DNA from 2 places in the Faecalibacterium sp. Marseille-Q3530 genome. Region 2 is predicted to be linked to the other one. Evidence: riboswitches for the same ligand, from Rfam matches in the RefSeq annotation. Region 2 holds a riboswitch; the other holds the start of a gene.
The links. Region 2 has a riboswitch for thiamine pyrophosphate ahead of thiT (energy-coupled thiamine transporter ThiT). Riboswitches for the same ligand answer to the same signal wherever they lie in the genome.

Region 1 (12,159 bases), on a different contig from region 2:
GCCGGATGGGCTCCCTCGCAGTAGTCGTTCTCAAAGTAAAACATCGTGTTCTGCATCCTCTCTATAATAGGTACCTTTATGATATGCTTTTGCAGCGGAAATGTCAAACAGCAAAACCCGGCCCGCGCTCGCACCGTTCCGCTTTTTGTGCTATGATCGGGGCAGGCTCTGCGGCATTCGGCACCTGTTTCCGACTCCTTTGCTGTTTCTTAGCCGCCGGTGTGGTATACTTTGAACACCGAACGAATATCCATCCGAAAGGAGACATTTCTATGAGATCTTCCACCCGCAGGCACGATGCACTGGTGATGCTGTCCGGCATCGCGTCGGCCTTTCTGGTGGTGTCCGGCATCCAGGTGCTCAGCGGACGGATCGACGGCGTAGCCTCCATGGTCTTCGTGCTGGCCGTCTTTCTCATCTCGATGTATACCGATGGTTATCTGTGGGGTCTGGCCGCCTCGCTGCTGTGTGTGCTGGCGGTCAACTTCGCCTTTCGCTCGCCCTACTTTGCCTTCAACTTCACCCTGCCGGAGAACCTGTTCTCCGCGCTGGTGATGCTGGTCGTCTCCATCATGACCAGCACCCTTACCACCCGCATCAAGCTGCAGGAGCAGCTCCGGATGGAGAGCGAGACCGAGAAGATGCGCGCCAACCTTCTGCGCGCGGTCTCCCACGACCTGCGCACGCCTCTCACCTCCATCTACGGTGCCTGCTCCACGGTCATTGAAAATTATGACTCGCTGGCCAAAGAGCAGAAGTTAAAACTTCTCGGCGAAGTCTGTTCGGACGCCCAGTGGCTCAACCGGATGGTGGAGAACCTGCTGTCAGTCACCCGGTTCGACACCGGCACCGTCTCGGTGCAGAAGACCCCCACCGTGCTGGAAGAGCTGATCGACACCGTGCTGGTGCGGTTCCAGAAGCACTACCCGGATGTGAACGTCACGGTAGACCTGCCCGACAGCTTCGTGGTCATCCCGATGGACTCGATGCTCATCTCGCAGGTGCTGATGAACCTGCTGGAAAACGCCGTGCTCCACGCCGAGGGAATGACCAAGCTGACCCTCCGGGTCTTTACGCTGGGCGACCACGCCATCTTTGAAGTCTCGGATGACGGCTGCGGCATCCCCAAAGAGCGGCTGAAAGGGCTGTTCACCCGGATGCTGCCCGCCGACGACACGGCCAGCCCCGGCAAGCACGGCATGGGCATCGGCCTTGCGGTGTGCGCGGCCATCGTCAAGGCCCACGGCGGCGAGATCAAGGCCGAGAGCCGCCCCGGCGAAGGCACCACCATCCGCTTCTGGCTGGAGACCGAATCCACGGACGAATCCACTGATCTGGAGGAAAACATCTGAAATGAGCAACAACAAATTCAAGATCCTCATCGTTGAAGACGAACCCACCATCTGCAGCTTCATCTATACCCTGCTGGACACCAACGGCTACAAGACCTATGTAGCCCCCACCTGTGAGCTGGGCAAATCCATCTTCACCTCCTACCTGCCCGACCTCATCATCCTGGATCTGGGTCTGCCCGACCGCGACGGCCGCGAGCTCATCCACTATGTGCGCCAGAAGTTCATGACGCCCATCATCGTGCTGTCGGCCCGCACAACCGAGGCGGACAAGATCGAAGCCCTGGACCTTGGCGCGAACGACTACATCACCAAACCCTTCAGCACCGGCGAGCTGCTGGCGCGGGTGCGGGCCGCACTGCGGCTCAACCGCTTCAGCTCCAACCCCACCGGCGTTTTTCAGGCACAGGACCTGCTCATCCAGTACGAGCGGCGCAAGGTCTATGTGGGCGGGGAGGAGATCAAGCTGACCCAGACCGAATACAACATCGTGGCCTTCCTCTCCGAACACGCGGGCCGGGTGATGACCTACCCCGCCATCGTCCGGGCCATCTGGGGCGATACCGACTGCGGCAGCACCAAAAAGCTGCAGGTCAACATGGCCAACATCCGCCGCAAGCTGGGCAGCCGCCCCGGCCACAACAACTACATCATGAACGAACTCGGCGTAGGCTACCGGATGATCGATGCCGACCATGACGGCCCGGACGCCCCCGCCGACCACGAGGAGAACGCATGACGCTTGCTCTGATCCTGTTTGCTTTCACCTACTGCCTGATGCTGGCCCTGCCCCGCTTCCGGCCCTTTGCGGCCCTTGGCGGAGCCGGGGCCTTTTTGCTTCTGGGGCAGCTGGGCGGCGCTTGCCGGTTTGTTTTTGATTACAAACTGTAGTCCGGTTGAAAATCCACCTAAGGATAGGCATTTCTAACTACGGTACGTAAAAAGTTTACACCGATTAACATTTTGAAAATCCCTTGAAAATTCCAAAATCCGTGCTACAATATCCGCAGAAACAGCTAAGCTGTTCGGTTTTTCCGCCCCATCCGGGGCTTACAATAACATGGATAAAGGTAGGAAAACGATTATGGTAGATGTGAAAAAGATCGCACTGTTCGTCGGCGGCGTTGTGTTTGGTTCGGCAGGCTTCAAGCTCCTGTCCAGCAGCGATGCCAAGAAGGTCTACACCCAGACCACCGCAGCCGTCCTGCGCATGAAGGACTCCACCATGGAGACCGTCAACAAGGTCCAGGAGCAGGCCGGTGACATCCTGGCCGACGCAAAGGCCATCAACGAGGCCCGCGCCGCTAAGGCAGAGGCCGCCGTCATCGAGGACGAAGCCGCAGAGGCTGCTGCCGCCGAAGACGCTGAATAATTTTTGAGCGCTTGAGCCGCCTGCGGGCGGCTCTTTCTATTGAGGAAGGTATAACGTAATCATGAAATGCACCATTTTACATGAGGGCCGGGGCCGGATGCGCGTGCATGTCTGCAACGTGCGGATGACCCTGCACCGCGCCGATGTGCTGGAAGCCTATCTCAACCACCACGATGCCATCGAGAAGGCCACTGTCTACGAGCGGACCGGCGATGTGGTCCTGTATTACCGCGGCAGACGCGCCGATGCAGTCCAGGCGCTGAGCCGCTACAAATTCGACCAGCCGGAGCTGGACGCCCTTGTCACCACCGCCGACAGCCGGAAGCTCAATCAGGAGTATCAGGAGAAGATGTGCGACCTCGTGGCGGGCCACTTCTTCCGCAAGCTGTTCCTGCCCGCACCCATCCGCGCCGCCTACACAGTCTGGCGCTCCATCGCTTTTGTCTGGAAAGGGGTCCGGTGCCTGCTCCGCCGCAGGCTGGAAGTCGAAGTGCTGGACGCTCTGAGCATCGGCGTTTCCGTCCTGCGCGGTGACTTCAGCACCGCCGGTTCCGTCATGTTCCTGCTGAACCTTGGTTCTCTGCTGGAAGAGTGGACCCGCAAGAAGAGTCTGGACGACCTGGCCCGCAGCATGGCCCTGAATGTGGACAAAGTCTGGGTGCGCAGCCAGGGCACCGAGGTGCTCCTGCCCCTGACCAAAGTTCAGCCCGGCGATGAGATCGTGGTCCGCTCCGGCAACATGGTGCCGCTGGACGGCACCGTCATCGAGGGCGAGGCCATGGTCAACCAGGCCGCTCTGACCGGCGAATCCATGCCGGTGCGCAAGGCAAAAGGTGCCACCGTTTACGCAGGCACCGTCGTGGAGGAGGGCGAATGCGTCTTCCTCGCCAAGGCCGCAGGCGGTGCCAACCGCTACGACAAGATCGTGGCCATGATCGAGGAATCCGAAAAGCTCAAATCCAGCACCGAGAACCGCGCACTGGAGCTGGCCGACAAGCTGGTGCCCTGGTGTCTGGCCGGCACGGTCGTCACCTATGCGCTCACCCGCAACGTCACCCGCGCCATCTCTATCCTGATGGTGGACTTCTCCTGTGCGCTCAAGCTCTCGATGCCGCTGGCGGTCCTCTCCGCCATGCGGGAGTGCGGCATGGCCCACATCACGGTCAAGGGCGGCAAATATCTGGAAGCGCTGGCCAAGGCCGACACCATCGTCTTTGATAAGACCGGCACCCTGACCCGCGCCACCCCGCAGGTGGTGGACATCATCCCCTTCAGCAACAGCGAGAAGGACGATGTGCTCCGTCTGGCCGCCTGTCTGGAAGAGCATTTCCCCCACTCCATGGCCAACGCGGTGGTCCGCGCCGCCAGAGAGCAGGGTCTGTCCCACGAAGAGATGCACTCTGAAGTGGAATACATCGTGGCCCACGGCATTGCCAGCCGGGTCGGCGGCGAGCGGGTGGTCATCGGCAGCTACCACTTCGTCTTTGAGGACGAGCACTGCATCGTTCCCGCCGACGAGCAGGAAAAATTCGACCAGATGCCCGCCGAATACTCGCACCTGTACATGGCTGCTTCCGGCCAGCTGGTGGGCGTCATCTGCATCGCAGACCCCCTCCGCCCCGAAGCCGCTTCCGTGCTGCGCCAGCTGCACAAGCTGGGCATCCGGAACACCGTGATGATGACTGGCGACAGCTACCGCACCGCCGAGGCCATTGCCCGGCAGGTGGGCGTGGACCAGTTCTTCGCGGAAGTCCTGCCCGAAGACAAGGCCAACTTCGTCCAGAAGGCCAAAGCCGAGGGCCGCACCGTCGTCATGATCGGCGACGGCATCAACGACTCCCCCGCCCTTTCGGCTGCGGACATCGGCATCGCCATCAACTCCGGCGCTGCCATCGCCCGCGAGATCGCGGATGTCACCATCAAGGCCGACAGCCTGGAGGAGCTGGTCACCCTCAAGACCATCGCCAATGCGCTGCAGCACCGTGTCAGCTCGAATTACCGCTTTGTGCTCAGCTTCAACTCCACCCTCATCGCGCTGGGGGCTCTGGGCATCCTGCAGCCTGCCGCATCGGCCATGCTGCACAACCTGTCCACCATCGGCATCAGCCTCCGGAGTATGACGAACCTCATCCAAAAGCCTTCTTCTGCACCGCAGCTCGAAGGCTGACCGCCAGTCAACAGCAAAGCCCCCTGCACATACCGCGTGCAGGGGGCTTCGTGTTTTCTATTGAAAGAGGAAGAACTTACAGGATGTCGATGTATTCACCGGCCAGAGCCTTGTTCATGCTGCGGACGGCGCAGAACTTGCCGCACATGGAGCAGGTGTCGCTGTGGTCGTCTTCGGGCAGGCGGGCGTCGCGGATGGCCTTGGCGGTCTCCGGGTCGATGGCACAGGCAAACTGTGCATCCCAGTCCAGCACACGGCGGGCATCGCCCATCTTGTCGTCGATGTCGCGGGCATGGGGGATGCCCTTGGCGATGTCAGCGGCATGGGCGGCGATCTTGGAAGCCACGATGCCCTGCTTCACATCGTCCACATTGGGCAGTGCCAGATGCTCGGCGGGGGTCACATAGCACAGGAAAGCTGCACCGCTGGCCGCTGCCACTGCGCCGCCGATGGCTGCCGTGATGTGGTCGTAGCCGGGGGCGATGTCGGTGACGAGGGGTCCCAGCACATAGAAGGGCGCACCCATGCAGATGCTCTTCTGGACTTCCATGTTGGCGGCGACCTGATTCAGGGGCACATGGCCGGGGCCTTCGACCATGACCTGCACGTTGTGGGCCCAGGCGCGCTTGGTCAGCTCACCCAGACGGACCAGCTCCTCGATCTGGCAGACGTCGGTGGCATCGGCCAGGCAGCCGGGGCGGCAGGCGTCGCCCAGCGAGACGGTCACATCGTGCTCCTCGCAGATGTCCAGGATCTCATCGAAGTGCTCGTAGAACGGGTTCTCGTTGCCGGTCATGCACATCCAGGCAAAGACCAGCGAGCCGCCGCGGCTGACGATGTTCATCTTCCGCTTGTGGGTGCGGATCTGCTCGATGGTCTTGCGGGTGATGCCGCAGTGCAGGGTGACGAAGTCCACGCCGTCCTCTGCGTGCAGGCGGACCACATCAACGAAGTCCTGCGCCGTCAGGGTGGCGAGGTCGCGCTGGTAGTGGATGACCGAGTCATACACCGGCACGGTGCCGATCATGACCGGGCACTCATGGGTCAACTTCTGGCGGAAGGGCTGGGTGTTGCCGTGGCTGGACAGATCCATAATGGCCTCTGCGCCCATGTTCACGGCGCTCATCACCTTCTGCATCTCGATGTTGTAATCCTTGCAGTCGCGGGAGACACCCAGATTGACGTTGATCTTGGTGCGCAGCATGCTGCCGATGCCCTCCGGGTTCAGGCAGGTGTGGTGCTTGTTGGCCGGGATGGCGACTTTGCCCTCGGCCACCAGCTGACGGATCTCCTCCGTGGTGCGGTACTCCTTCTGGGCGACGATCTCCATTTCCTTGGTCACGATGCCCTTGCGGGCCGCGTCCATCTGTGTGGTGTAATTCTGCATCTTGTTACCTCCAGTTTGACAAGTCGATACACTCTTACTCTTTTTTCTATCGTTACGAAAGAGCCGGACTTCGCCCATCAAACGGGTGGTTTCCGGCGCCTCCGCAGACAAACCCTGCGGTGTTCATGTCAAAACTCCTTTGCATGAAGTCTGTTCCGGCAGAAGGTGGTGCCCCCGGTCTGCCGATAACTCCCCCAGTCACCTTGCGGTGACAGCCCCCTCTGGGAGGGGGCCTCATTGCCTCCCCGACGCAAAAGCCTCCCTCTGGGAGGGAGGTGGCATCGCGCAGCGATGACGGAAGGAGTTATAACTGTTCTACCAATGCTCTCAATTCCCTGCACTCGACCTCGATGTCCTTAGCCGCGAAGATGGCGCTGACCAGCGCCACACCGGCTTCGCCGCAGTGGGCAAGGCTGAGCAGGTTCTGCTTATGAATGCCGCCGATGGCGACCACCGGGATGGGGACCGCCGCGCAGATGTCCCGCAGCGTCTCTTTGGGCAGGGCGGTCACATTCATCTTGGTGGCGGTCGCAAACATGGCCCCGCAGCCCAGATAGTCCGCACCGGCTTCCACAGCGGCTCTGGCTTCGGCCACATTGTGGGCCGACACGCCGATGATGGCCTCCGGGCCAAGGATGCGCCGGGCTTCGGCAGGGTCCATGTCCTCCTGCCCCAGATGCACACCGTTGGCCCCGCACTGCCTGGCCAGCGCCACATTGTCGTTCAGAATGAACGGCACGCCGTACCGTTTGCAGAGGGCGGAGATCTCCAGCGCCTCTGCCAGAATGGCCGCGTCGCCCAGATCTTTTTCCCGCAGCTGCACACAGGTGGCCCCGCCCTTCAGGGCAGCTTCCACCTGCTGGGGCAGGGTCTGTTCGCCCACCCAGGCGCGGTCGGTCACGGCATAGAGCCGCAGCATCTCAGCAGTATAGTTCATCGTTTGCTCCTTGGTCAAGTTGTTCGCCGGTCAGGTTGGACACGGCATCCATCAGATACATGCGCAGCGTTCCGGTGCCCTCTTCGCCGGTCAGGCGGGCAGCGGCAGTCTCGCCGCAAAGGCCCATCGCACAGACGGCGGCGGCCGCCGCGGCCAGCGGGCGGTCGGGGTTGGCCCCCACGAAAGCCGCCGTCAGGACCGACAACATACAGCCCGCCCCGGTCACCCGCCGCAGCAGCGGAGTGCCGTTGCGGAGGATGTGGGTCGTCTTCCCGTCCGTCACGATGTCCTCGGCCCCGGTCACTGCCGCGACGCAGTGGTGCTGCGCGGCAAACTGCTCAGCCAGCGGCCGCAGGGCCTCCGGCGGCAGGGTCTTGCCGGCATCCACCCCGCGCGAGACCTGCGCAAGCCCGCTCAGCGCCTGCAGCTCCGAGGCGTTGCACCGCAGCACGGTGACGGGCACTTCCCGCAGCACCTCGGCCGCGATGCTCTGGCGGAACTGCGATGCGCCCACGCCCACCGGGTCAAAGACCACCGGCAGGCCCAGCCGGGCGGCGGTGCGGCCCGCTTTGACCATGGCCTCGGCCTTGCGGGGGTTCGGGGTGCCCAGACTCAGGCAGAGAGCCCGGCTCAGCGCCGTGATCTCCTCCACCTCCTCCGGGTCATCCGCCATGATGGGCGACGCCCCGGCCGCCAGCACGATGTTGGCGCAGTCGTTGGCGCTGACGAGATTCGAGATGCAGTGGACGAGGGGCGAGGTTTCCCGCACCCGGTCGAAAAGAGCTCCAAACGCTGTCACGGTGCCCTCCTCAGCTCAGGCTGGTCTGCATGGAGCGCAGAGCGCCGGAGCGCTGCAGCGCAGCCAGCAGCACACCTGCAATGACCGCACCGCCTGCGGTCGAGACGAGGAAGGGCACGATGTAGGCATAGAATGCGATATCGCCCGCGCTCTTGCCCATCAGCAGGATGGCCACCGGGTAGGCGCACAGCCCGCCCAGGATGGAGGTGCCGAACACCTCACCCACCAGAGTGGGCAGCAGCTTTTCGGTCTTGTGGTAGACGATGCCGCACAGCAGGGCACCGAACATGCTGCCGGGGAAGGCCATCAGGCTGCCCAGGCCCAGCAGGTTGCGCAGCAGCGAGGCCACGAAGGCCACGCCGATGCCGTAGTAGGGGCCCAGCAGCACGGCGCACAGGATGTTGACCATGTGCTGCACCGGGGCGCATTTGCTGCCAAAAATGGGGAAGCTGAACACGCTGCCCACAACGGCCAGGGCGCAGAGCATCCCGGCCAGAGCCAGCTTTTTCGTAGAGAGTGCTTTCATGAGGATTCCTCCTATTGCAAAGCGGTCGAGACTTTCTGGTCTCCTCTCACGCCGGAACACGGCTTCCCATCGCGTCGATTCAAGGCCCAGGGCGCTCCCCCTCGGCCCGGAGCCGCCCACACGGCGGCTGCGGCAGAAAACAAAAACAGGAGCTCCCTCTGCGGAAGCCCCTGTGAAAACGCATCGTGATGACTTCCTACGGCGGCATTATCCGCATCAGGTAAAAGGGTCGAAGTTTGAGCACTTCCTCTCAGCCCGCATGACGAGCTCCCCTGTATTTTGTTGTCGGGAGTATTCTACACCCATCGTGCCAAAATTGCAAGAGGCAGTTTCCTTTTGCAGTGCTTCTGTGCTATACTAGGAACAGTTCCGCAACCGAAACCACTTCAAAGGAGATTTGGAATATGGGTCTTGTAAAGGCTGCAATGAACGCGGCCTCCGGCGTGATGGCCGACCAGTGGAAAGAGTTTTTCTATTGCGATGCCCTCCCGGCCGAAGTGCTGGCCGTCAAGGGGCAGAAGCGCACCGACCGCCGCTCTGCCAACAAGCACGGCAATGAGAACATCATCTCCGACGGCTCCGTCGTAGCCGTCGCGGAGGGCCAGTGCGCCCTGATCGTGGAGCAGGGCAAGGTGGTGGAGCTGTGCGCCGAGCCGGGCGAGTACACCTACAGCACCGGCACCCAGCCCTCCCTGCTCAGCGGCGGGCTGAAGGACATCGACGGCGTCTTTGCCGAGATGGGCAAGCGGTTCGGCTTTGGCGGGCAGGCCGCTGCCGACCAGCGCATCTACTACATCAACACCAAGGAGCTGGTGGGCAACAAGTACGGCACCCCCAACCCGGTGCCCTTCCGTGTGGTGGACCAGCGCGCCGGCATCGACCTCGACATTGCCATCCGCTGCTTTGGCGAGTACAGCTACCGCATCGTCAACCCCATCCTGTTTTACACCAACGTCTGCGGAAATGTGGAAAACGCCTACACCCGCGACGCGCTGGACGGCCAGCTCAAGACCGAGCTGATGACCGCCCTGCAGCCTGCTTTTGCCCGCATCAGCGAACAGGGCATCCGCTACTCCTCTCTGCCCGCCCACACCACCGAGCTGGCTGACGCCCTCAACCAGGCCCTCAGCGCCAAGTGGAGCAAGCTGCGCGGCATCGAGATCGTCTCGCTGGGCGTGTCCGGCGTCAAGGCCAGCGAAGAAGACGAACAGATGATCAAGGACCTGCAGCGCAGTGCCGCCTTCATGGATCCCACCCGCGCCGCCGCCCATCTGGTGGGCGCACAGGCCGCTGCCATGCAGGCGGCTGCTTCCAACACCGCTGCCGGCCCGGCCATGGCCTTCATGGGGGTCAATCAGGCGGCAGCGGCGGGCGGCGTCAACGCCCAGACCCTCTACCAGATGGGGGCCCAGCAGCCCGCAACGCCTGCCGCCCCGGCATCCGGCTGGACCTGCGCCTGCGGCCAGAGCGGCAACACCGGAAAGTTCTGCACCGCCTGCGGCAAGCCCCGGCCCGAAGCGCCCACTGTCTGGGTGTGCAGCTGCGGCGCAAAGAACAGCGGCAAATTCTGTTCCGAGTGCGGCAAGCCGAAGCCCGCTGGCAAGTGCCCGAACTGCGGCTTCACCCCTGCCGACCCGGCCCACCCGCCGAAGTTCTGCCCGGAATGCGGCAGCCCCTTCGGCGCATAAGAGAGGCATCCTGAATGGCTGATAAAGTAACGAATTACCAATGCCCGGCCTGCACCGGCCCCCTGCATTTCGACAGCGCCACCGGCAAGCTCGTCTGCGACTACTGCGGCTCGGCGTATGAGGTGGCAGACATCGAGGCGCAGTATGCGGCCAAGCAGAAAAAGGCCGACTCCGCCGCCGAGGCAGACCAGAAAAAGGCAGCGCGGCGCAAAGCAGCCGCTCCCGTCTGGGATGAGATGGAGGCTGCCAGCCTGACCAGCTACACCTGCACTACCTGCGGGGCTGAGCTTGTCTGCGACGCCACCACCGCCGCCACCAACTGCCCCTACTGCGGCAACCCCACCGTGCTGGGCGGCAAGCTCTCCGGCAAGCTCAAGCCGGAGTACATCCTGCCCTTCAAGCTGGACAAGAATGCCGCCATCGCCCAGCTGACCCACTACTATAAAGGCAAGGCCTTTCTGCCCAAGGCGTTCAAGAGCCAGAACCACATCGCTGAGCTGCAGGGCGTCTATGTCCCTTTCTGGCTCTACGATGCCGAGGCCGATGCGCGGGGCAGCTACGAGGGCCTGACGACCGAGAGCCACCGCGAGGGCGACTACAACGTGACCACCACCCAGCACTACGACGTCCGGCGCGAGGGCACCGCCGTCTTCACCCGCGTTCCGGTGGACGGCTCCAGCAAGATGCCCAACGCCCACATGGACGCCATTGAGCCGTTTGATTACAGCGAACTGAAGCCCTTTTCCACTGCGTATCTGCCGGGCTTTCTGGCCGACCGCTACGACGAGGACTCCAACGCCTGCGCCGAGCGGGCCCGCACCCGGATGCTGAACTCCACGGCCCAGGCTCTGCACGAGACCACCCACGGCTATTCGGAGGTCAACACCCTGCACGAGGACATCAACCTCAGCAAGCTCAAGGCGCATTACGCCCTGCTGCCGGTCTGGATGCTCCACACCCGCTGGAAGGACAACGACTTTCTCTTCGCGATGAACGGCCAGACTGGGCGACTCATCGGCGACCTGCCTGTGGACAAAGCCAAAGTGGCCGCGTGGTTCGCCGCCATCAGCCTGCCGCTGATGGCCTTCCTCACCTGGCTGCTCTACTTATAAGGAGGTGCGCAGAATGAATCCTCACACCCATTGCCTGCGCAGCCTCTGCGCATTCCTTGCCGCTCTGGTCCTTGCGGCCTGTCTCGCCTGCCCGGCACTGGCCGACGCGCCCCTTGTGCGGGATGAGTACGGCCTGTTCGACGCCGACACCCTTGCCCAGCTGGAATCCAGCGCCGAGGACGCTTCCGCCGGGCATGACTGCGACGTCTATTTCCTCACGGTGGACAGCATCGGCGACACCGACCAGCGCGCCTACGCCAAGAACTATTATGTGCAGAACGACCTTGGCTCCGGCAGCGGAAAAAGCGGCATCCTGTTCATGATCGCCCTCGGCTCCCGCAAGTACGTCACCATCACCTACGGCGGGGGCGTCACCGCCTTTACCGACTACCGCATCGAGCAGCTGGAAGACGAGGTCGTGCCCCTGCTGTCAGACGGTGACTACGCCGACGCTGCCCAGACCTACATCGACCTCTGCGCCAGCACACTGGACTTCTACGCCGAGAACGGCGAGCCGCTGGACTACGACAACGACCCGGACGGCGGCCTCGGCCTGATCGGCATCCTCATCGTGGTGGGCATCCCGATGCTCATCGCCGCCGTGGTCTGCGGCATCCTGTACAGCCGGATGAAGACGGCCCAGCTCAAGACCGAGGCCGACGACTACATCGGCGCCGGGCTCAAGCTGCGGGTCAAGACCGACCGCTACACCCACACCGACCGCGTCGAGGTCTACGACCCGCCCCAGCCCGAAAGTGACTCCGGCGGTTCCACCACCGACAGCGACGGCTTCGGCGGCTCGTCGGGCGGTTCCTTCTG
Region 2 (12,159 bases):
ATGTAGGTCATTGTTGAGCGCATTTAATAATAATGATACCCAATGCGGCTGGGGGGCTACCCAAAATGGGAGAGTAACACTGTTTCATACAGCATATGCCATCCTAACTCTCTTAGAAATTGATTCAGAGTACGCAAAAAAACATCCCATCATAAAGTCACTTGCTTTTTTATCGGATTATATCGAGAATCCCCCTCTCGAGAATGCTATGCGAGACCGACTTAATGATGGCATGAATGAAATCTATCAAAATAAAACAAATAGGCTTGTATATACGCACTCGGTTGATGTGTACATATTGCTTGCCTTATTGTATGGTTACAGAGAAAAGAACAAACCTACTATTATAGAAAAATGCAAATTCTATATTGACTGTGCCGAAAGAACAGATTGGCGTTATCAAGGATTTGTAACATGTTGGAGACTTTACGATATTGTTTCTCTATGTAGTAGCTACGATAATTTATTAGGATCGGGTGCTGTGAGAAGTATGAAACATTTTAAAATCGCGTTGACATTTGCTGGTGAATCTCGTGATTTGGTTGAAAAAATCGCCATGGTCCTTGCAGATAAATTCAGCAAGGACGAAATATTATATGATAAATTTCATGAAGCCGATTTTGCTCGGCCACAATTGGATGTGTACTTGCAGAAATTGTATCATGACTGCTCTGATTTAATTGTAGTTTTTTTGTGCGATCAGTACAGCCAAAAACGTTGGTGTGGTGTCGAATGGAGAGCTATTCGGGACATACTTAATAACTTTAATTATGAGAAAATTATGTATGTAAAAGTAAGCAAAGAGAACATTGATGATATTACCCTTCCTGGATTCTACGGATCACAGGATGGATACATAGATGCAAATACCCATACTCCGCAGGAAATATCCGATCTGATTATTGAGCGATACATGCAAACTTCTCCTACAGCCACTGGAGTGGCAAAATAATAGACTATAGTACAAGCCCCGTGTATTGAGGCGCTTTTTTCGGCCCGGTTTAGGGGGTATGTAACCTCTCTAACCGGGAGAGCGCTTGCATGGCATGCAAGAGGTCACCGGTTCGATCCCGGTAATCTCCACCAAAGAAGCACCGTACTTCGTAGGAAGTATGGTGCTTTTCTTTTTGCCGAAGCCGGTTTTTGGGGGCTGCATTGCTTTGCCTGCACCATTTTCAGGCTTTTGGGGAATGTGCTGATTATATCCTAAAAATTTGTATACTTCAATACGTTAAAGAAAGTTTGGAGAACCATTCAAAGAAATGCTCTAAACAAAAGCCGAATACGGTTATTTTGACATAGCAACGCTACTTATATAGAGTGAAGCACTACTTATAAATAGTGGTGTCAGGAATTGAGATTTTGTGATACCAAAAAAGACACCCTCGCTTTTGATAGGAATCTCATGCAGGGATGTCCATATCTCAACGCGAAGGTGTCTTAATAACGAGGGTCATCTCATCACGGCTACGATCTCTTTTATGATGTTTAGTAGCTGATGAAATTGTTCTGGGGAAAGATCACGAGTAATCCGAGAGAAATACTGCAATGCGGCAGTATTCATATCAACCGTTGCGCTTTTATCTATGAAAAGGTCTTCTACGCTGATGTCCAGACCCTTGCAAATACGTTCCAGCGTGTTCAAGGTTGGATTCTGAACGCCGCGCTCAATATGCCCAACGTATGCGGCATTCATGTCACAACGTAAAGCAAAAAGCTCTAGGCTTAACCCCTCTTCTTTGCGTATCTTTCTGATCCGTTCTCCAACAAGGGATGCTAGTTCGGCTGGTTCAGATCCAGGCTGATCTTTCGCTTTTTTCACAGAGAACACCTCATTTGCGGGCAATCATCAGATGCCACGGAACGTAAAGGTGAACTCCACAGGCTTGGTCACATCAGGAATATACTCCGGGTGGACATTGGCACCCCAGCTGTCATCGCCGCCAACGCCCATCTGCTCGCCCATAGCACGGATGACCGTGTAATGGACCGGGGGCAGCTCGTAGGGATGCTTGGCACTCTCCATTTCATGGGGAGTGTAGGGCAGCGCAGAGAAGAACATGGGCTTTGCGGCATCTGCGGTAAACAGCAGCCCGCGACCCTTGCGGTCCACTACCTTTGCCCAGCGCACAGCGGTCTTTGCACCACACTCCTGCGGCACAAGGTACTGTGCCATGTTGTCTGCGACCTTGTTCTGGTAAATGCCCAGCTTTGCACCATGCTGACGATCCCAGTAGGTCTCCGCAGGGCCGTTTCCGTACCACTCCACCGTGTCGTAGTCAGCGACGATCTTGAACAGTACGCCGAACTCCGGCATTGCTGCAAGTCCTTCCACCGGGTCATAGTGCAGGGTAGTCTGGATGCGGCCATCACCGAACACACGGTACTGCAGGCTGCACTCTGCTGCGGGGCTGGTCTGGAGGTTGTAGAGATAGGTCACGACCACGCTGTCGGCTTCCACCTCGCAGGTGGGGTTCTGGAGGATGGTGCCGCCATGAACAGACGGGATCTCCTTGCCGATGCCCTTGACGGTAGCGTACAGACTTGCCAGCTTCCACTGACCGCGAACGCCGCCCATGTTGTTGCCGCAGTCGTTGTCGGTGGGAGCACGCCAGAAGTTGGGACGGGGAATCTCCTGAATCATCTCCTTGCCGGCATAGCGGTAGGAAGTCAGACCGCCGTTCAGATCGGAGAACAAAACATCGAAATTCTCACCACGGACACCGATGTTGTGTGTACCGTGCGTAACGGTAAACGGCGTGACCTTCTTGCTGGGAATGGAACGGACCACAGCGATCACACCCTGTCCAAAGGCGACTTCATGACCTTTCTTTGCCCAGCTGGTGTCCTCCTTCAAACGGAAGCTGATGGTCACTGCATATTCACCGGGGAGCGCAGGAACCATAAACGGCAGCGGGAAGCTGGAACGCTCTTCGGGAGCAACATCAATATGGGTCAGTTCCTGCTGCTGATACAGCTTTCCATCACGATGCAGCAGTGCAACGCAGTCGAAAGCATCCGTAGAGGTGAACAGGTTCTTGTTCCAGACTTCGAAGCCAGAGTTGTCGATGGAAACGGCGATGTTCTGATAGCAGAACTTGACCTCCTGCATCTTGGGAGAAGGAGCACGGTCACCACCGTAGGCTATGCCGTTTCCGCTGAAATTATAGTCGGTAGGACGCTCGCCGAAGTCGCCGCCGTAGGCTTGGAACCACTTGCCGTAGCGGTCTTTTTTCCAGATGGACTGGTCGATGTAATCCCAGATGAAGCCGCCCTGATAGCCGCAGCCCTTCTGGTCGGCAAGTTCCGTGTACTTGTGCAAAGCACCGTTGGAGTTGCCCATCGCATGAGAATATTCGCACTCGATATAAGGCCGCTTATCGCCCTGTGCCAGATACTCTTTAATGTCCTTGACCGTGCTGTACATATGGCTCTCGATATCGGTGGTTTCGAGGAAGCGGGGATCATTGACCACACCTTCGTAATGCACCAGACGGGTGTCATCAAAGCGGCGGACCATCTCTGCCATCTGGAGCAGGGTCTCACCGCCAAACGATTCGTTGCCCAGAGACCAGATCAGAACAGCAGGGTGGTTTTTGTCACGCTGGTAAGTGGAATTCATGCGGTCAAACAAGACAGCTTTCCACTCCGGCTTATCATTGGGCAAAACGCCCTCGATGCCGCGAATGCCCGCCTGATGAATGTCCCATGTGCCATGGGATTCCAGATTGTTCTCTGCGATCAGATACAGACCATACTCGTCGCACAGGTCGTACAGTGCATCCTGATTCTGGTAATGGCTGGTGCGGATGGCATTGATGTTGTTCTGCTTCATGGTGATGATGTCCCGAAGCAGTTCCTCATGGGTGTGTACGCCCACAGCACGACCCGTAATGGAGCTGAAATCATGACGGTTGGCACCCTTGAACACGATGCGCTTGCCGTTGAGCAGCATCCGATTGTTCTTCAACTCGAACTTGCGGAAACCGACTTTCTGCCCGGTCACCTCTGCCGGATGGCCTGCATCGTCCAGCAGCTCAATTTCCAGTTCATACAGAGCCGGGTCCTCTGCGCTCCACAGGTAGGGGTTCTCCACCGCATGGCTGAACAGAGCAGAACCGCCGTTCAGTGCGATTTTTTCGGAGAACACTTCCAGTTCACTACGGCGCAGGGTCAGACGGGCTGCGCCCTTACCCTCCACCTGCAGTGCAACTTCCAGCGTGGAATGAGTAAAATTATTCCCGGCAAACAGCGTTTTGACGGATAGATCTTCCAGATGCACGGTGGGGATGGCGTACAGCCACACGCTGCGGAAGATGCCGGAGAAGCGGAAGAAGTCCTGATCTTCGCACCAGCTGGAGGAAGTCCACTTGAACACCTGCACAGCAAGTTTGTTCACGCCCGGCTGGAGATAGGGAGTCAGATCGAATGCGTGTGCGGAGAAGCTGTCCTCGGTGTAACCCACATAAGACCCGTTCAGCCAAAGAGCCATGCCGCTTTCCACACCCTCGAACTCGATGTGGACGGGCTTGCCCTGCATGGATTCCGGCAGCTCGAAGTATTTTACATAGCTTGCCACCGGATTGAACCGCTGCGGGATCTCGCCCGGCTGTACTTCTTCACGGCCATCCCACGGATACTGAACATTCGCGTACTGGGGAATGTCGTAGCCCTCCATCTGGATGTGTGCCGGAACATGAATGTCATCCCAGCCGCTGCAATCGTAATCCGTCTTTTCAAAGCCGGGGATGGCACTGGTGTAGTTCTTTGCGTAGGCGAATTTCCAGATACCGTCCAGCTTCAGCGCAAGCGAAGATTCTCCTGCAAGATATTCTTCGCGGGAAGCGTAAGTACGGAAACTTGCATGAGCATTCCGCACGTTTTCCTTGAAAAAGGTGGGGTCTTTTACTTTTGCAAAATCAAATGCAGCCATAGTATTTCCTCATTTACCGTTTATAATTTTATAATATTTCTCCAGCCTCCCCGGAGGAATCGCTGGATTCCTCCGGGGAACAGCAGATGAAGGAGAAATGATAATGGCTTGTTATCAGACTGCTGCACGCAGTTTTTCATTTGCTTCTTCGACCTTCATACGAGAGAGAATGAAGGTGATGATGGCATCCAGAGCAAACGGAATCACCAGATACATGATCTTCAGCATATTGATGCAGGAATCCGGCTGAACGGTCAGCGCACTATCGAAATGGCTTGCAGCCAGCAGCCAGCCGGTGATGGCAGTACCCAGACCGCCGCCCAGCTTCACACCGAGAGAAGTGCAGGAGTACATCGTGCCATCCACGCGCTTATGCTTCGTCAGCCAAGTATATTCAGAGCAAGCAGCAATCGCAGCGTTCATATCGCCCTGCCAAGGACCCTGACCAAGAGCTGCGATTGCAGTAAAGAGCAGCATCAAGGTCACATTGCCGCTGCCCATGTAACCAGCTACAGCAACCAGTGCACGAGAAATCGTTGCCAGAGTATAGCTCATTACATTCAGCTTATACATTCCATTCCACTTTGCAACCAAGGTCGGGGTGAACACCAGTGCGATGATCAGAGGAATGTTGATTGCCCAAGAGAATACACCGAACAGATTCTGGTTGCCAAGGATGTAGGTTGCATAGTAGGTGCCCATGCTGATCATGGCACCGTAGATCTGCTGCAAAATGTAGGTGACGCAAATCATCATATAATATTTGTTACCAGCAAGCAGCTTTGCAGCCTGAACCAGATTGTACTTTTCGTCCTGCTCGATTTCCTTTTTGTCGGTGGTATCCACCAATTCGCCTTCCGGCAGTTCCTTCACGGAGAAAACGGAGAGGGTGTTGACAAGCAGACCGATGATGGCGTAGATGATTGCAACAGTGCGCCAACCGGCAGCACCACCGCCCAATGCCGTAACAGCACCCAGCGTGATGGACTGGATGAGCAGGCTGGTGGCAAAGGCGAACATGAAACGCCAAGAACCCATCTCGACCTGTTCGGCGCTGTTCTTTGTGATGAGAGCAGTCAGTGCAGAGTAAGCAATGTTGTTGGCAGTGTAGAATACAGCGTTCAGCAGAGTATATGCAATCAGGAACCATGCGTACTGTGCAAACTGTCCCAGATTGGTCGGGATGGCGAAAATTGCCACCAGCGTAATGGCACAGCCAATGTAGCCGTACAGCATCCAAGGACGGGCTTTGCCCATCTTAGAATGCGTTTTGTCAATCAAAGAACCAAAGAAAATGTCCGTCACACCGTCCAGCAGTTTGGAAACTGCAATCAGAGTGCCGACAATACCGGGGTTCAGGCCAACGGTGTTGGTCAGATAGATCATGACGAAGGAGGACAGGAATGCATACACCACGTTGCCTGCAATATCGCCTGAACCATAGCCGACTTTATTATACCACTTTAGATAACGTTTCTCGGTCATTGTGCTTTCTCCCATCTTGCTTGTTTTGTGTGGGCGTGACCAATCTGCTGCGCACTTCAGACTGGAATTCTCATTACGCAAGTTACCCAAATCTCTTGCGTTCCGTCTGAAAATATTATAGAATCTAATGGAACGAAAAGATATAGACAAGATGGAACAGAATATGCACAAAATCAAAGAGTTTGTAATTTTTTGATAGAACATTTCCCAAATCACTGTAAAATCTCTGAAGATGAGGAGGACGCAGGGATGTATTTCAACTCAGGATATTTGAACAACTCCCGTTTGGATTTCAAAGACTACTCAAAGCCGCTGGTCGTAGGCAGCTGCGGCACTTATCGCTTGAAAAAACGCCCTAAGCTACCTACTTTTTGGGCAAAGGGTCGCAGAGACTATCAAATCCTCTATGTGGCATCTGGTAAAGCACACTTCTGGTTCGATGGTGTTGAGGAAGTGGTGACTTCTGGACACATGGTGCTTTATCAGCCGAAAGAAATCCAGAAGTATGTCTACTATGTAGAAGATCATCCAGAGGTGTTCTGGATTCACTTTACAGGATACGATGTCAAAAACATCCTGAACTATCACGGAATACCATTGGACAAGCACGTTTTTTACAGCGGCACACTGCCGGATTACAAAATGCTGTTCCGAAAGATCATCCGGGAACTGCAACAATGTGAATATGGCTATGAAGACTATATTGCTTCTCTCTTCAACATCCTTCTGCTTTTAGTAAGCAGGCAACAGCAGGAAAGCGAGAAAACAACGACGAGCATCCCCGAAGAAATCGAAGCTGCCGTTGCCTACTTTAACGAGAATTATAATACAAAGGTCAGTGTGGACGATTACGCAGAATCGCTGCATATCAGTACGAACTGGTTTATCCGTAATTTTAAGCAGTACATGAAAATAAGCCCTGCGCAATACATCCTGTCCCTTCGGATGGTAAACGCACAAAGCTTATTGGAGAACACCGAATACAATATTGGAGAAATTGCAGAGATCGTAGGGTATGATAACCCACTCTATTTTAGCCGGGTATTCAAGAAAGAGTATGGTGTCAGTCCGGCACAGTACCGAAAGAATCTGGAAGAATCTACTGAAAATGAGAAAGATTCCTTATAAATAAGGAGAGTAGAACCATGCCGATAAAAAATGCAATCTGGTGTTGTACAATAAAAGTTGACACAGTGAACTCAAAGAGCCAATATCCAATATATAGAAAAGGAGAAACAGGAGGCAAGAAGAGATGGCTCGGAATCAACGGAAATACAACACGGAATACGCCGTACATTGAAGGGGATGATGCGGCAGCCTGCTGAAAAAACGGGCGGCAAACATTCCTTTTTGAAAATGGTGTAAAGTCAGACGTTGGGGGGTGTATCGGAACCGCCTGCAAAGCCTGAAAACGGTGCAGGCGAATCAATGCAGCCCCCAAAAATCGGCTTCAACAAAAAGAAAAGCACTATACTTCCTACGAAGTACAGTGCTTTTTTGGTGGAGAATAGCGGGATCGAACCGCTGACCTCTTGCATGCCATGCAAGCGCTCTCCCAGCTGAGCTAATCCCCCACATGTTTGGTTTCGTGTCTTGCGACGTGAGTTATTATACCAGCATGAAGGGACGCTGTCAACACTTTTTTCGAATTTCCTGCGAAGTTTTTGCAGAGAAAAGCGCCCCGGCGGGCGGTGGACCTGCCGGGGCGCGATGGTGCGTGAAAAATCAGGCTTTGGTGTACTGGCGGTCGAAGATCTGCGGGGCCACCTTGATGAGCAGCACAGCGGCCACCACGGTGAGCAGGGTCTCCGGCAGCATGTAGCTGGCGTTGTAGACCAGGCTGTAAGTCCAGGCGCTCAGGCCCTCGTTCAGGTTGCCCCAGACGAGCACACCGGAGAGGAAGCTGCACAGGAAGCGCAGCACACCGGCCATAAAGGTGCCGAAAGCCACGCCGACCATCCGGTTCTTGAAGGGGCGGGCAAACAGCTCAGCCGTGCCCAGCGCCATGAAGGCGATGAGGTAGTCCAGCAGGACTTCGCCCAGGAAGTACAGGAAGGTGGGCGTCGGGGGTGCCCAGAAGCCCAGCAGCATCTGCAGGCAGCCGTTGACCAGGCCGGTGAACAGGCCCCACTTGACGCCATGGCGGAAGGACACCAGCACGAAGGGCAGCATGCTCAGCAGGGTGACGCTGCCGCCGTTAGGCATAGTGAAGATCTTGATGTTCGACAGTACGGTGCCGATGGCGATCATCAGGGCGCACTCCACCAGAATGCGGGTCTTGGAATAGGAATTCGACATTTTGGATTCGCTCCTCTAAAAATATAGTACACAAAAACAAAATACGCCTGCGATCAGCAGGCGTAGAGGCTTCGTTTGTGAAAGATGGAAACATTCCGCAAACTACCTACGCCGGCATTACCCGGATCAGGTTCAAGGGTACTCCGCAGTGTGCGGATCTCAGCCTTTCGGCGCCCCTGTTTTCATGTCCGTCTCCCAGTATAGTCGTCCAACGCCAAAAGTCAAGCCCCGGCGGGCATATTACGCCCCTCTGCCTCATATTTTTTACCAAGGAGTCTTGCGGAGGAGGGGACAGGGCATGAAAGTGGAACCGGAACAGCGGGCCGCACTGCTGGGGGAGTACATCGCAAAAAACAGCGCAACGGTGCGGGCCGCAGCGCGGGCGTTCGGGTGCAGCAAATCCACCGTGCACAAGGATGTTTCGTCCCGGCTGCGGCGGGTGGACCCCGACTTGTTCCAGCGGGTGCAGGCAGTGCTGGCCCGGAACAAGGCCGAGCGACATCTGCGGGGCGGGGCGGCCACCCGCCGGAAATACGGCAAAAAATAAGAGCGGCGGCGCATCCTTATAGATAGGTAATATAAGGGTGCGCCGCTTTTGCTGCTATTTGCTGCGGAATTGTTCCAGCGCGGCCTTTTCGAGCCGGCTGACCTGCGCCTGGCTGATGCCGATCTCCCGCGCCACCTCCATCTGCGTTTCGCCCTTGAGGTAGCGCAGCTCCATGATCCGCTTTTCGCGCGGGGTCAGGGACGCGACGGTCTCCCGGAACTGCAGGCCGCTGATCCAGCTGTCCTCGCCGTCGGGGTCACGCACCTGGTCGATGACATACATGGCGTCGCCGCCGTCGGTATAGAGCGGCTCCTCAAGGCTGAGCGGTTCCACCACCGACTCCAGCGCCGCCGTCACCTCCCGGCGGGACAGGCCCGCCTGCTGCGCGATCTCGTTCACGGTAGGCTCCCGGCCCAGCTGCTTTTCCAGCCTCTCCCGCGCCTGCATGGCTTTATAGGCTGTATCCCGCAGCGACCGGCTGACCCGCAGGGCGTTGTTGTCCCGCAGAAAGCGGCGGATCTCGCCGATGATCATCGGGACGCCGTAGGTGGAGAACCGCACGTTCTGAGCCGGATCAAAGTTGTCAATGGCCTTGATCAGCCCGATGCAGCCTACCTGAAACAGGTCGTCGAGATTCTCGCCTCGCTGGGCGAACCGCTGCACCACGCTGAGCACCAACCGCAAGTTGCCCTCGATCATCTGCTGGCGGGCGGCGGCGTCGCCCGCATGGGCCCGCGTCAGCAGCTCCCGCTTCTGTGCTTCGGTCAGGACAGGCAGCTGTGCCGTATCCATCCCGCAGAGCTCGACTTTGTTGTACATCCGCGCCCCTCCGGTTTCGTTTTGACGTTACCGGAAGTATGGGGCGTGGGCAGGGGAATCATGCGTGGGAATTTTTGCCCGCTCAGTCCTCCAGCTTCTTTTTCAATTCCCGGATGATGCGTTTTTCGAGGCGGGAGATGTAGCTCTGGCTGATGCCGAGGGCATCGGCGGCCTCTTTCTGGGTGCGCTCGACGCCGTCCAGAAGCCCGAAGCGCAGTTCCATGATCTGGCGCTCCCGCGGGGAGAGCAGGGCCACCGACTGCCGGAGGGTGGCCAGTTCGGCGCTCTGTTCGAGCCGCTGGCTGACCAGGTCTTCGTCGCTGCCGAGGATGTCGGAGAGAAGCAGCTCGTTGCCGTCGCCGTCCACGTTCAAAGGCTCGTCGATGCTGGCCTCTTGGCGGCGGTTGGAGCTTTTGCGCAGATACATTAAAATCTCGTTGCCGATGCAGCGGCTTGCGTAGGTGGCGAGTTTGATGTTCCGTTCCGGCGTGAAGGTATTGACCGCTTTGATCAGCCCGATGGTGCCGATGGAGATCATGTCCTCGGCAGGGACGCCGGTGTTCTCGTACTTTTTGGCAAGGTAGACCACCAGCCGCAGGTTGTGGGTGATGAGGTCATCCCGCGCGGTGCGGTCGCCTGCCATCATCCGGGTGAGCAGGGCTTTTTCCTGCTCCGGCGTCAGGGGCGGCGGCAGGCTGGGCGCCCCGGCGACATAGTGGGCAGTGCCGGGGCAGACGAACAGGACGTACAGCCGACGGAAAAACGATAACAGGTGATTCAACGAAAAGCCTCCTTTTTGTGGGCGGGATTCTTGGATGCTGCCAATGAGGGCGAGACGGAGAGGTTCAACGGCTCATCGGAACGCAGCATCGGGCACAACGGCAGGCGAGAGCAACAGCTCCCAGCCGCCCGGCGGGGGCGGAAGGTCACAGAAGGCTGCATAGAGCGGTTGAGCCGGAGCCGAAGCCAGTATGGCCGGGACGGCGGGCAGGATGCAGTGCCCGGACACCGTGGTGCAGGGGACGAACCGCAGGCCGAGTTCAGGCGGCGGCAGGGTGGAAGGGGCCGCGAAGTAAGCAGATAAGTAGGTGCGCAGCGGGCCGGGCAGGGCGTTCTGCACGGCGGCAAAGCGCACGAGTACGACCTCCCGGCCTGAAAGCGGTTCCTGCACCGAGAAACCGGTGTCGCAGAAGGCCCGGAGCGGGAGGGACGCGCTGCCAATTTGCAGAGTGACGGGAAACGTCTGCCCGCCGTTCCGGCCCAGAAACCGCAGGATGCCCTGCACAGCCAGATACACGCCTCCGGCGCAGACCAGCAGCAGCCCCGGCGAGAGGGGAAGGTAGACGCTGAAATTGTTGGCCTGTGCGCCGGGCAGGAGCACGGCTCCCGTCAGCGCAAAATGAAGGGCTGCGAACCATGCCAGAAGCCGCAGAAAGCACCGCCCGCCCGGAAACCCATAGCCAAGCAGGACGATGCCGGCCCCGGAGGCCAGCTGATAGCCGACCGATACCGGCCACGGCAGGGCAGGGGCCAGCAGGATAAGGGAGGCTGCCGCCCCGGCCAGCGCCCCGCCTACGACCCGCCCGCCCGACGTGCTCACGCCGCACAACAGGCCCGCCGCCAGCAGAAACAGCGCAGTCGTGAGAAAGTTGACCAGCAGAAGAACATCGAGATAGATCACGGCCCGGATAAGCCCCGCCCCCTTTTGGGAGATTATAGCAGGAGGAGGACGAAAAATTTGCAGGAAACGGGGGAGGTGGACTTTGGATGAGCGCTCAGGCATCGCTGCGCTCGACAGACTGTTTTCAAAGAGGGACACCCTGCATCCACCTCCTGCGAGGCGCACAAACCCCCACCTGAAAGCTTTTTTCATAAATTTTCGAAAAAGACTTGCAAAATATAGGCAAAAGAGGTATAATCCTACTCGCAGCAGCTTTTACCGCTGTAAAGCTCTGGATATATGCCTCTTTAGCTCAGTCGGTTAGAGCACCTGACTGTTAATCAGGGTGTCGCCTGTTCGAGTCAGGCAAGAGGCGCCAACAAATCGGCGGCGGGGATCACACCTGCCGCCTTTTTC

Region 1: linked by a shared signal. The riboswitch ahead of thiW (energy coupling factor transporter S component ThiW) and the one ahead of thiT (energy-coupled thiamine transporter ThiT) in region 2 are both predicted to bind thiamine pyrophosphate.

Annotation. Positions count from the first base shown of each region.
Region 1 covers NZ_JAFREH010000015.1:32,135-44,293, forward strand. The annotation lists gene J3350_RS11625 (low specificity L-threonine aldolase) at 1-44, opposite strand, end outside; gene J3350_RS11630 (ATP-binding protein) at 273-1,352, shown strand; gene J3350_RS11635 (response regulator transcription factor) at 1,354-2,091, shown strand; gene J3350_RS11640 (hypothetical protein) at 2,088-2,243, shown strand; gene J3350_RS11645 (DUF6110 family protein) at 2,437-2,724, shown strand; gene J3350_RS11650 (heavy metal translocating P-type ATPase) at 2,786-4,891, shown strand; gene thiC (phosphomethylpyrimidine synthase ThiC) at 4,968-6,278, opposite strand; gene thiE (thiamine phosphate synthase) at 6,583-7,215, opposite strand; gene thiM (hydroxyethylthiazole kinase) at 7,199-8,014, opposite strand; gene thiW (energy coupling factor transporter S component ThiW) at 8,025-8,540, opposite strand; TPP riboswitch at 8,717-8,824, opposite strand; gene J3350_RS11675 (SPFH domain-containing protein) at 8,945-10,228, shown strand; gene J3350_RS11680 (Trm112 family protein) at 10,243-11,340, shown strand; gene J3350_RS11685 (TPM domain-containing protein) at 11,354-12,159, shown strand, end outside.
Region 2 covers NZ_JAFREH010000009.1:57,123-69,281, forward strand. The annotation lists gene J3350_RS08910 (hypothetical protein) at 1-952, shown strand, start outside; gene J3350_RS08915 (helix-turn-helix transcriptional regulator) at 1,454-1,822, opposite strand; gene J3350_RS08920 (glycoside hydrolase family 2 TIM barrel-domain containing protein) at 1,850-4,933, opposite strand; gene J3350_RS08925 (MFS transporter) at 5,048-6,418, opposite strand; gene J3350_RS08930 (AraC family transcriptional regulator) at 6,668-7,546, shown strand; tRNA gene J3350_RS08935 (tRNA-Ala) at 7,917-7,992, opposite strand; gene thiT (energy-coupled thiamine transporter ThiT) at 8,144-8,716, opposite strand; TPP riboswitch at 8,803-8,904, opposite strand; gene J3350_RS08945 (sporulation transcriptional regulator SpoIIID) at 9,015-9,263, shown strand; gene sigG (RNA polymerase sporulation sigma factor SigG) at 9,318-10,082, opposite strand; gene sigK (RNA polymerase sporulation sigma factor SigK) at 10,165-10,854, opposite strand; gene J3350_RS08960 (sigma-E processing peptidase SpoIIGA) at 10,936-11,763, opposite strand; tRNA gene J3350_RS08965 (tRNA-Asn) at 12,045-12,121, shown strand.